Regions from separate parts of the Caballeronia sp. M23-90 genome, predicted to be linked through region 2. Evidence: riboswitches for the same ligand, from Rfam matches in the RefSeq annotation. Region 2 holds a riboswitch; the other holds the start of a gene.
The links. Region 2 has a riboswitch for manganese ahead of mntP (manganese efflux pump MntP). Riboswitches for the same ligand answer to the same signal wherever they lie in the genome.
Positions count from the first base shown of each region.

Region 1: linked by a shared signal. The riboswitch ahead of ACRXB1_RS22955 (sodium:calcium antiporter) and the one ahead of mntP (manganese efflux pump MntP) in region 2 are both predicted to bind manganese.

Region 1 is NZ_JBSIPA010000270.1:17-7,826, forward strand. It holds partial or broken gene ACRXB1_RS22945 (flagellar filament capping protein FliD) at 1-166, shown strand, start outside; gene ACRXB1_RS22950 (flagellar protein FliT) at 179-478, shown strand; gene ACRXB1_RS22955 (sodium:calcium antiporter) at 621-1,631, opposite strand; yybP-ykoY riboswitch at 1,729-1,900, opposite strand; gene ACRXB1_RS22960 (ABC transporter substrate-binding protein) at 2,153-3,739, shown strand; gene ACRXB1_RS22965 (MBL fold metallo-hydrolase) at 3,792-4,871, opposite strand; gene ACRXB1_RS22970 (MerR family transcriptional regulator) at 4,983-5,435, shown strand; gene aceK (bifunctional isocitrate dehydrogenase kinase/phosphatase) at 5,522-7,324, shown strand; gene can (carbonate dehydratase) at 7,355-7,810, shown strand, end outside.
Region 2 is NZ_JBSIPA010000475.1:164-4,655, reverse strand. It holds gene ACRXB1_RS30320 (cache domain-containing protein) at 1-693, opposite strand, end outside; yybP-ykoY riboswitch at 1,022-1,201, shown strand; gene mntP (manganese efflux pump MntP) at 1,217-1,786, shown strand; gene pqqE (pyrroloquinoline quinone biosynthesis protein PqqE) at 1,798-2,922, opposite strand; gene pqqD (pyrroloquinoline quinone biosynthesis peptide chaperone PqqD) at 2,919-3,191, opposite strand; gene pqqC (pyrroloquinoline-quinone synthase PqqC) at 3,188-3,913, opposite strand; partial or broken gene pqqB (pyrroloquinoline quinone biosynthesis protein PqqB) at 3,944-4,492, opposite strand, start outside.

The DNA of each region.
Region 1 (7,810 bases), on a different contig from region 2:
CCAGCAAACGGCACTCACGGCATACGCCGCGCAGTTGACGACTTCGTACAACGCGCAATTCACGGCGCTGAACACGCTGATGTCGCAATCGACAAGCAACGCCAGCTACCTCACGCAGTTATTCGGCGGCACGGACAGCGCGGGCGCACTCGCGACCAACAAGTAAGGGAGCAAAGCGATGAACCAGCAAGAACTGATCGCGCAGGCGTGGGCGCTGACGGAAGCCATCGAAAATGCAGCCGCCGATAACGACTGGCCCCGCGCCGCCGAACTCACGCAAACGCGTTCGCCGCTCCTGATGGGCTTGCAAGCCGACCAGCCCGCCGATGCCATGGTCATCATCCGCCGGATCCAGGCGAGCATTGCGACGATCATGAACGTGGCGACATCGGCGGAAACGGCGTTGATGAGGAATCACCGGCAAGCGATGAACCAGGCGAGCGCCGCCAGCCGGTATCAGCAGGCAGCACGACTCTGATGCGGCAGTGAAGAGACAACGCAGGACAACAACAGATGCGCGGTAAGTGCGACGCGCAATGTGATTGATGCCCGCTTCGGCGGGCTTTTTTTTGCGCGCGAACTGGCGGCATGCCGAGGCGCACGCCGCCACCTGCGATGACTTACCGTCCCAGCGTCAACCCGAGATAAAGCGCGTACAGGCCGCCGTTCACGAGCAGCGCCCATAGCACGATCCCGCCTTTTCTCGCGTTGAACCGCAGCCATGCGGCGGCGGCAAGCGTGATGAAAACGCCGGTCAGCACTTCAACGCGCGGTTCCCAAGGCGTCAGCATGATGCCGATACCCGGCAGCAACGTGCCTTGAAACACCATTGCGCCGGTGATGTTCCCGAACGCGAGCGTGTCCTTCCCGCGCCGCGCCCAGATGATGCTGTTCACCTTTTCGGGCAGTTCGGTCGCGATCGGGATGATGATCAGCGAAAGCAGCAACGCCGAAATCCCCAGCACATGCGACACACCTTCAACGCCCGCGATAAACCCCTTCGCCCCGCCAACTAGCAGTGCAACGCCGATCAGCATCTGTAGCGCAATGGTCGCAAGCGTCGTCGGCAAGCCCACACGCGCGATCAGCAGGCGCTCGGGGGCCTCGGTGCCGTGCCCTTTCTCGACCAGACTGGCCGATGCGCGAAACGTCGTGATCACATACACCACATACACGCCGACCAGGCCGACGGCGAACAAGGCGCGCACGGGCCACGCGTGATGCGGGACGAACATCGCGCCGGCTGCAATCATGAACGCGCAGAGGAAGAAGTTGAGATCGCGGGTAAAACCCGTGTGTTCAGGCGTGACCAGACCCTTCAGGCCGCGCGTCTTGATCACGGCAATGGCCATCAGGCAGGTGGAAAGCGTCGCGAGCATCAGCGGCGCGCCAAGAATGGCGCCGACGCCGATTTCCTCGTTGACCGAACGATTTGCCGAGGCGCCCAGCAACGCGATGATCGGCACGGTGGTTTCAGGCAATGCCGTGCCAATGGCCGCAAAGAGCGAACCTGTGACGCCTTCGGAGATACCGAGTTTTTCGCCGAGATGCTCGAGTGCATTGGTGAACAATTCCGATGCCGCCAGAATCACCACGAGCATGAGTGCGAGTTGCAGGAAGAGCATGGTCATGCCGCACCTCGCAACGAAGGGTACTGGCGACCGCTGCGCAAGGAGAGGCTTGTGACCGGAGTGGGGTATTTTTGTTTTGGAGACACGATGATTTCACGGTCGGACGTCAGCGAACCAGGGTGCTATCCCGCGCCGTCCGACCGTGAACGACAAGATGCACCCATGGTCTCGCCAAACCTGACCGGTCGAACGCGCCACGGCACCAGCCGAGTATGTTGACGCGTCCTCCTCCCATTGCGGAAGGAAGGCTACTCCCCAAAGACGGGCATGAGTTTAGCGTGGGGCTACGGATTAGGCAAGGCGACGCAGCCGGGCGGGATCGGTCCCATATCGATATCCCCAATCGGTCGTTGTAGCGGAAATAACGTTTCAGTAAGCTACGCCGACGCGGGTTTGTTGCGCAGGACCGTGCGCCGGAGCGCGCCGTACAATAAGTCGCAACGAGTCGCAACGCTGCCTGCATCGAAAAATGACGAAAATTAACCGACTAACCGACAACAGCATCAAAAACGGGAGATTCCATGCGCTTCAGAATGCTCGCAGCCGCAGTCCTGGCCGTAATACCGATGCTCGCGATAGCAAAACCGCTTACCGTGTGCACGGAGTCGAGTCCCGACGGCTTCGATGTCGTGCAGTTCAACTCGCTCGTGACGACCAATGCATCGGCGGATGTGATCTTCAACACACTCGTCTCCTACGATGAAGTCGCGAAGAAGGTCACGCCCGCGCTCGCCGAGAAGTGGGATGTGAGCGCCGACGGCCTGACCTACACGTTTCACCTGCGCCCGAACGTGGCATTCCAGAGCACGGATTACTTCAAGCCATCGCGGAAATTGACGGCCGATGACGTCGTGTTTTCGTTCGATCGCATGCTTTCGGACAGCAACCCGTGGCACAAGGTGGCGGGCGCAAGCGGCTTTCCGCATGCGCAATCGATGGGTCTGGTGAAGCTGATCAAGTCGGTATCCAAGGTCGATGACAATACCGTGACGTTCGTGCTGAACACGCCGAACGCGACCTTCGTGCCCATTCTGACGATGGGTTTTGCATCGATCTATTCGGCCGAATACGCCGATCAATTGCTCAAGGCCGGCAAGGAAACCGATCTGAACGCGAAACCCATCGGCACGGGTCCGTTCGTATTGAAGAGTTATACCAAGGACGCCGTGATCCGCTACGACGTGAACCCGGCCTACTGGGGCGCGAAGCCGAAGGTCGACCGGTTGATCTATGCAATCACGCCCGACGCCTCCGTGCGCGCGCAGAAAATCAAGGCGGGTGAATGCCAGATCGCGTTGTCGCCGAAGCCGCAGGATGTGATCGATGCGAAGAAAGGCGGCTCGATCAAGGTCGTCGAAACGCCGGCGTTCATGACGGCGTTCGTGGCGCTGAATACGCAGAAAAAGCCGCTCGACAACCCCAAGGTCCGCCAGGCGCTGAACGAGGCATTCGATCGCACGACGTACCTGAAAACGGTCTTCGAGAACACGGCGACGGCCGCCGTGAATCCGTTCCCGCCGAACACGTGGAGCTATGACAAGCAGGTGACGCCGTACGCGTATTCGGTCGATCGCGCGAAAAAACTCCTCGCCGATGCAGGCTATCCCAATGGCTTCGATACGACCATCTGGGTGCGTCCGAACGGCAGCGTGCTGAATCCGAACCCGAAGGCCGGCGCAGAATTGCTGCAGGCGGACTTGGCGAAGATCGGCGTGAAGGCGCAGGTCAAGGTGATCGAATGGGGTGAGCTGATCAAGGAAGCGAAGCAAGGCCAGCACGACATGTTGTTCATGGGGTGGGCTGGCGACAATGGCGATCCGGACAACTATCTCTCGCCGCTGTTCAGTTGCGCCGCCGTGCGCTCGGGCATCAACTTCGCGCGTTTTTGCGACCCGACGCTGGATCGTTTGATCGATGAAGGCAAGGCATCGGCGGATATCGGCAAGCGGACCAAGGCTTATACCGAAGCGCAGCAGATCATCCACGACCAGGCGCTGTGGATTCCGCTCGGCTATCCGACCGCGTCCGCGCTGACGCAAGCCAACGTGAGCGGGTATCGGGTCAGTCCGTTTGGACGGCAGAACTTTTCGACCGTATCCGTGCAGTAAGCGTTGTTGCTCTTTGAAAAACCGGGCGCCCTATAAAAAGCGCCCGGTTTTTTCATGCCGGCGCGAAACGGATTACGCCATCGTCTTCATTCGTACGACGCACCAGTTCACCTTTCAGCCAGAGCAAGTGCAAATGCGCCAGCGCTTCGCCGAGCGCAAAAGTCATCTGGTGTACATCGAGCGGACGCTTGAACATGATCGGCACAATGTCCGCCGCGCTTTGCGGCTTCGCCGCGCACGCCTCGTGCACTTCTGCGAGCCGCGCCGCGTGATGGTCGCGAAGCTGCCTGATACGCGTATGCATGCCGCGAAACGGCTTGCCGTGGGAAGGCAGGACAAGCGCATCGGCGGGTAACGCTTCGTATCGGCCGAGGGATTCCAGGAACAGCGCCACCGGATTGCTCTCCGGTTCGATAGCAAACACGGACACATTCGTCGAAATGCGCGGCAAGACCATGTCCCCGGAAATCAGCACGTTGGTCTCCGCGCAATAGAACGCGCAATGTTCGGGCGAATGACCGAAACCCGTTATTACTTCCCAGTCGCGCCCGCCAATCCTGACCATGTCGCCGTTGCGCAGTCGGCGGAAATGCTGCGGTATGGATGGAACGAGCTTCGGGTAATACGTATCGCGTTTGCGTAACGCTTCGAGCGATGCCGGGTCCCTCATGCCATGTCGCGCGAAGTGCTGTGCGGCGCGCTCGCCGCCTGCATCCGATCCGTCGCCGCTGGACATGACGCGGCCCATTGCATATTCGCCGTGCGACATCCAGAGTCTTACCGGACCCCAGCGCTTTTGCTCGCCGCCATTGCAAATCCAGTCGGCGAGGCCCAGATGATCCGGATGGCAATGCGTGACGATCACACGCAAAACCGGCAAGCCGTCGAGCAACGTACCGAAGACGCTTTCCCAACTGGCGCGGATGGTTTCGTCTGAAATACCGCAATCGATGACGGTCCAGCCCTTTACGCCATCGATTTCATCGCGCATGACCCAGACGTTGACGTGATCGAGCGCGAACGGCAGCGGCATGCGTACCCAAAAGACGCCGGGCGCGACTTCCATCGCCCGGCCGGGTTCGGGAAGCCGGTCGGCGAAAACGTAATCCAGTTGTTGTTCGAGCGGATTCATGCGGGTCGGTCTCCGGGTTGTCGATTCTTGCAATGCCGCCAAGTTGACGCTAACGTTAACTTGTATTTTACAGCGGTTGTCAAAAGCCGTTCAGCGCTTCCCTACTTTCAAATGACCGACACGCGTTACACCATCACCGAACTGGCTGGTGAATTCGACATCACGCCCCGCGCGATCCGTTTCTATGAGAATCAGGGTTTGCTCACGCCGGCGCGCGAAGGCACGAACGGTGTGCGGCGCGTTTATTCGGCGCGCGACCGCACGCGCCTGAGGCTGACGCTGCGCGGCAAGCGGCTCGGGTTTACGCTGTCGGAAATCAGCCGGCTGCTCGATCTCTACGATTCACCCACGGGCACCGTCGCGCAGTTGCACGCGTTCCTGGACACGATCACGGAACATCGCGCGGTGCTGGAGCGGCAACTGGAAGACCTGAACGCGACGCTCGCCGAGCTTGCTGCGTACGAAACGCAAGGCCGTGCGTTGCTTTCGGCGAGTGCTGAAAAGCGCGCACGCAAGATGGCTGCGGCTTCTCCGGCCACGGAGAAACGCGCGAAGGCGGTATGAACGGCCGTGGCGATACAATATCGCCCGGTTTGAATGCACAGGGAGTAACGCACCTCACGCGACACCACACGAAGTGCAGGGTCGATATGAATCACTTTCCCAGATTGCTGTCGTCGCAGATTGGCTTCGATGTCGCGCAAACGCTGCTCGAAGGGTTCGATCGTCACTATCGCGTTTTCAGCGATGCTGCGATCGCAGCGAAGCATTTATTCGAAGAAAGCGACTGGCATGCGCTGCAACGCCTGGCGCGCGAGCGCATCACGTCCTACGACGATCGCGTGGAAGAATGTGTGACGCGTCTGCAGGACCAATACGACGCAGAGAACATAGACGATGAAGTCTGGCAGCAGATCAAGCTGCATTACATCGGCTTGTTGACGACGCATCGGCAACCCGAATGCGCCGAGACGTTTTTCAACTCCGTGTGCTGCAAGATCCTGCACAGGTCGTATTTCAATAACGACTTCATCTTTGTGCGGCCGGCCATATCGACGGAATACATCGAGAACGATGAACCCGCCGCCAAGCCGACGTATCGCGCGTATTACCCAAAGAAGGACGGGCTCGCTGCAACGCTCGCGCGCATTGTCACGAACTTCCAGCTCGAGCCTGCATTTGAAGACCTCGAACGCGATGTTCAATGCGTCATGCGAGCCATCACCGAGGCATTAGGCGAGTTCGAGGCGGCACCGAATTTCCAGATCCACATGTTGTCGTCCCTGTTCTTCCGCAACAAGGCGGCGTACATGATCGGGCGGATCATCAACGGCGACCTGATCCTGCCGTTCGTCTTGCCCGTGCGTCACGCGCAACCAGGTCTGCTCGCCCTCGATACGGTCCTGTTGCAACGCGAACAAGTGCTGATCCTCTTCAGCTTTTCGCATTCGTACTTTCTCGTGGATATGGAGGTGCCGTCGGCGTATGTGCAGTTCCTGCGCACCATCATGCCGGGCAAAGCGAAGGCGGAGATCTATACATCCGTGGGACTGCAGAAGCAGGGCAAGAATCTGTTCTATCGTGACTTGCTGCATCACCTCTCGCATTCCAGCGATAAATTCACCCTTGCGCCGGGCATCAAGGGCATGGTCATGCTGGTGTTCACGTTGCCATCGTTCCCCTATGTGTTCAAGCTGATCAAGGACAACTTCCCGCCGCCGAAGGAGACCACGCGCGAGAAAGTCGAGGACAAGTACCGGCTGGTGAAGCGCCATGACCGGCTGGGGCGCATGGCCGACACGCTCGAATATTCGAGCGTCGCGTTGCCGTTAGCCCGTCTGGACGATGCATTGCTCAAGGAACTCAGGAAAGAAATCCCGTCGATGATCGAATACGAAGGCGACAAGCTCGTGATCCGGCATTTGTATATTGAACGCCGCATGACGCCGCTGAACCTGTATTTGCAGAACGGCACGCCACACGAGATCGAGCATGGCATCAGGGAGTACGGCGACGCCATCAAGCAACTGATGCAGGCGAACATCTTTCCCGGCGACATGCTGTACAAGAACTTTGGCATCACGCGGCACGGCCGCGTGGTGTTCTACGATTACGATGAAATCGAATACCTGACCGATTGCAACGTGCGCCATGTGCCGCAAGCGCGCACCGAAGAAGAGGAAATGTCGGGCGAGCCGTGGTACACCGTCGGGCCGCACGATATTTTTCCGGAAACGTATGGAACGTTCCTGCTCGGCGATCCGCGAGTGCGCGACGTCTTCATGAAACACCATGCCGATTTCTTCGATCCGGCTCTCTGGCAAAAGCATAAGGAACAGATCCTCAACGGCGAACTCGCCGAGTTTTTCCCCTACGAACGCAGCAACCGTTTCAGCGTTCGCTATCCCGAGCGTTTTCTGAACGGCGCACCTGCCGCATGCGCCGCCGCATGAAACCCGCGTGACCTACCAGCACTGAATGCCATGTCAAACATCGACAATACTGAAAATCCAGACAGCAACCCGCTCTCGCATTTGTTCAACAACAACCTGCAATGGGTCGAGCGCAAACTCTCCGAAGATGCCGAGTATTTCTCTCGCTTGGCTCATCAGCAAGCGCCCGAATACTTGTGGATCGGCTGCTCCGATTCGCGCGTACCGGCGAACCAGATCATCGGCTTGCCGCCGGGTGAAGTGTTCGTGCACAGGAACATCGCGAACGTGGTGGTGCACTCGGACCTCAATTGTTTGTCGGTGATCCAGTTTGCCGTTGATCTGCTGAAGGTGAAGCACATCATGGTCGTCGGCCACTACGGTTGTTCCGGCGTGGGTGCGGCGCTCGTTGGAACGCGTGTCGGTCTTGCGGACAACTGGCTGCGTCACGTACAGGACGTACGCGACAAACACGCCTCGCTGCTCGAAGAATGGCCAATGGGCATC
Region 2 (4,492 bases):
GAACGTGGCTGAGCCGGCGACGTTGCGATTGATATCCTCGCCGAGGAAGGGCTTTCGTACGATCAACGCGCCATCGTCCTGAACGATAAAAATCGATCCCTTCGGGCCGACTTCGATCTTGTCCAGGAGCGAACGGAAATACTGGAGGTTCACGGTCAGCAACGCGATGCCGGCAAACGATCCGTCCGGCGCATTGATACGCCGGCTCATGCCGATCGCCGCGCCGTTTGCGTGGGTCAAGTAGGGATGCGAGAAAAACAGGCCGACCGATGGGTTGTTTCGATGGGCAAGGAAATATTCGCGCTCGGCGAAGGTTTCGGGCGGCGTGGCCGTGGGGTTTTCTTTTATGATGACGCGGCCGCGGGCATCGATAACGTAGCTGCCGCCTATGTACGCCGCCGTGGTCGCGCGGTCGAATAGAATCCGGCGGCGCAGATTGAGCGGAAGCACCATGATGCTCGCGTCCTGCGCGCCATCGACCACGGCGCGAAGCGACAGATCGTAGATTTCGACGTTGCGGGCAATATCGCCGCCAATGATCGACACCAGATTGGCCGACGTCTCCCTGGCGTGGCTCAGTGCTTCTTCGCGGCCCTGGTACAACGTGGCGATCGACAAGCCTGCCATGACGACCGCAACGGCAGTTCCGGCAATCCCGGCAAGGAGCGGATAGCGTGACAGGGAATTTGCCATGCTGAGCGCTGTCCATCGATACCGGCCGCGGCGCTTTCGCGAAGCTGTTCCAGGTGGCAGGCCGGATCTCATGGCGCGCGCCTCGTCCGGCGTGCAGACGGTTTTGCGCCGGGAGGGCTTTCAGTCGTCAGCATGGATATCGTGATTGGCATCGCGGCTGTATCGGATCGAAGGCGCGGATCTGGGCTGGCCACCTTGTACGGGCCAGGACTTCGCGGAAAACGCGTGGTGGTGGTCAACCAGAGCGGAGGCGCATCGGCTGTGCCTGATGTACGGACACTAAAAAAACCTGGAGAAGATTACAAATTCATTTCGAACGTGATAGCCTTTGTCCGTCCTTGGGGAGTAGCCGGCTTCCAGCCATTGGAAGCGCTCATGTCAACACGCTTGGTTCGATCGAACCGTGGCATGAGCAACCGATCTGTATTCTGGTTGGCAAGACCATCGATGTAACGCCGCGACCGGTCGGGCTCGGCGAGACATCGTATGTTCCTGTCCCGACCCGAACATGATCATTGTCCCCATGAATATCGCTTCCACCATCCTGCTCGCCTTCGCCATGTCGACGGACGCCTTCGCCGCCGCTGTCGGCAAAGGCGCGACGTTGCGCCGTCCGCGTATGCGCGAGGCGCTGCGAACCGGCCTGATCTTTGGCGTCATCGAGGCGATCACGCCGCTCGTCGGCTGGGCGCTCGGCAAGGCCGCGGCCCCGTACGTCATGTCGTGGGATCACTGGATTGCCTTCGGGCTCTTGCTCGTGCTCGGGTTGCGCATGATTCGCTCTGGCTTCAGCACGCCCACGCCCGAGGCCGAAAAACCCGTGCGTCACGGTTTCTGGCTGCTCGCCGCGACGGGCTTGGCAACGAGCATCGATGCCATGGCGGTGGGCGCGGGACTCGCTTTTATCGATGTGAATATTTTCTCTACGGCTGCGACCATCGGACTTGCGACGCTGATCATGGTGACCATCGGCGTGATGGTGGGACGCTTCTTGGGCCGCGCGGTCGGGCAGCGCGCGGAAGTGGCGGGCGGCTTGATCCTGGTCGCCATCGGCTCGGTGATTCTGGCCGAGCACCTCGGATATGTGAGCTGACCGGTCTATTCTCAGACGGTCGAGCGCAGCCGGCGCGAGTTGCTGTCGTTGCGGAAAATGATCGGATGTTCTTCAGGTTCGCGTTGTACCGCAGCCTGGCGCACCACGTTGATCACCGTTTCGTGATGGGGTGATTTATCGCAGACCGGGTCCGCGTTGGCCGGGTCGTCCGTGAGCAAATAGGCCTGGCAGCGGCAACCGCCTGCATCGATCGTTTTCTCTTCGCAGCTTCGGCATGGCTCCTTCATCCAGTCGAAGCCGCGAAAGCGGTTGAACGCATCGCTTTCGTACCAGATCTCGCGAACGGACGTGTCCTTGACGTTCGGGAACGTCAGGCCCGGAAGCGAACGCGCGGTGTGGCACGGCAAGGCGGCCCCATCGGGCGCCACGCCGAGGAATACCGAACCCCAGCCGTTCATGCATTTCTTCGGCCGCGTCTCGAAGTAGTCGGGCACGACGAAGTAGATCTTGCAGCGATGCCCGATCTTCTCCCGATACCGCTCGACCACCGCTTCGGCTTCTTTCAGTTGCTCGGCTGTAGGCATCAGTTGCGCGCGGTTCGCATGCGCCCAGCCATAGTATTGAGTGTTCGCGAGCTCCAGATATTCCGCGCCCATTGCGAGCGCCATGTCGATGATCTTGTCCACGTGCGGCAGGTTGTATCGATGGAGCACGCAATTCAGGACCATCGGGAAACCATGCGCCTTGATCGACCTTGCAACACGGTTCTTCAGGTCGAACGTGCGCGTGCTGCTGAGAAAGTCGTTGAGCTCCTGCGTGGAATCCTGGAACGATAACTGGATGTGATCGAGGCCTGCGTCCTTCAATGCGTCGAGACGCTTGTCCGTCAAACCGATACCCGATGTGATCAGGTTCGTATAGAAACCCAGTTGCCGTCCTTCGCGCACGAGCACTTCGAGGTCATCGCGCAACAGCGGTTCGCCCCCGGAGAAGCCGAGTTGTGCCGCGCCGAGCGCACGCGCTTCACGCAGCACGCCGATCCACTGGTCGGTCGTGAGTTCAGTGCTGTGGTCCGTGTAGTTGACGGGGTTGTAGCAGAACGCGCAATGCAACGGGCATCGATAGGTCAGTTCCGCGAGCAGCCACAGCGGCGGGGCAATGACGCTTGCGGTCATGTCGCTTCCTCCAGCCATCCACGACGCTCGGCTTCGGCAATGAACAACCTCACTTCGCCGCCGAGATCCTGAGTATTGAACGCTTGCTCCAGGTCGGCGATCAGCATGTCGATATCGCGCGTGCCGTCGCAGCGCTTCAGGATCTCGCCAGCGCTCTGATTGAGCTTGACCATGCCTTCAGGATAGAGCAGCACGTGTGCGTCCTGCGCCGGTTCCCACTGCAGCCGGAAGATCCCCTTGAGCTTGAGCATTGGCGCTGGCGATGTCATTGGGGAAAGGCCTTTTCGATGGCGTCGAGCATCGACCACAAGATGTCGAGCTTGAATTGCAGGATTTCGAGCGCGCGTTCCTGCTGCTCGCGTGTCCTGAAGTAGTCTAGCGTGACTTGCAGGCCGTGCTCGACGTCGCGCTGTGCAAGCGAGATGCGCGAGCGGAAATACGTAAGGCCGTCGGCTTCGATCCACGGATAACACGTGGGCCATGTCGCAAGCCGGTCCTTGTGGATCTGCGGCGCAAAAATTTCCGTCAGCGATGAACACACCGCTTCTTGCCACGGCGCACGGCGCGCGAAGTTGACGTAGGCATCGACGGCGAATTTCACCCCGGGCGCCACCTGTTCCAGCGACCAGAGTTCGTCGCGCGTGAGGCCGACTGCGTCGCCCAGGCGTGCCCATGTTTCTATGCCGCCTTCGTCATCCCCGTAACCGTCGTGATCGAGAATGCGCAGCACCCAGCGCCGCCGCGTTTCCCGATCGGGACAGTTCGACATGACCGCCGCGTCCTTCAGCGGGATGTTGATCTGGTAGTAAAACCGGTTCGCCACCCAGCCGCGAATCTGTTCGCGCGAGCAACCACCTTCGTTCATCTTCACGTTGAACGGATGATGAATGTGGTACGCCGTGCCCTTCGCGCGAAGTTGCGCCTCGAATTCTTCGCGGGTCCAGGCAGTTTTGCCGGCGTCTTGCGTATCTGCGTGATTCGGGCCGTTCACATGTTTCTCCTGCGAAGCGCTAATGCATGTTCAAAGATCGAATGCCATTCCGTCGAAGGCGACTTCGATGCCGTGTTCGGCGAGCCGCTGCCGTTCGGGACCGTCTTCGATCAGGATGGGATTCGTGTTGTTGATGTGAATGAGGACCTTGCGCACGCCCGTACGTTCGATCGAATCAAGCACCTCGATCATGCCGCCCGGCCCCGTTTGCGCAAGATGGCCCATGTCGGCGGCGGTCTTCTTCGACAGGCCGAGTTCGATCATTTCGTCCGGCGTCCAGAGGGTGCCGTCGACCAGCAACAGGTCCGCGCCGTTCATTGCTTCGAGTACGTGGGGTTCGAGCGCGCCGAGCCCGGGCGCGTAGAACGCGCGCTTGCCGGTCGCCTCGTTGATGAACGTCAGCCCGATGTTGTCACCACGTTGGGGCGCCGCGCGATGCGGCGAATAGGGCGGCGCCTTGCTCGACAACGGCAATGCTTCAATGCGGATTCCGGGTAATGCGGGAATGCTGAACGACCCGCCATCGAGCGGGACCGCGTGGCGTTCGACGCCGCAGTAATGCGCGAGTATCGATACAAC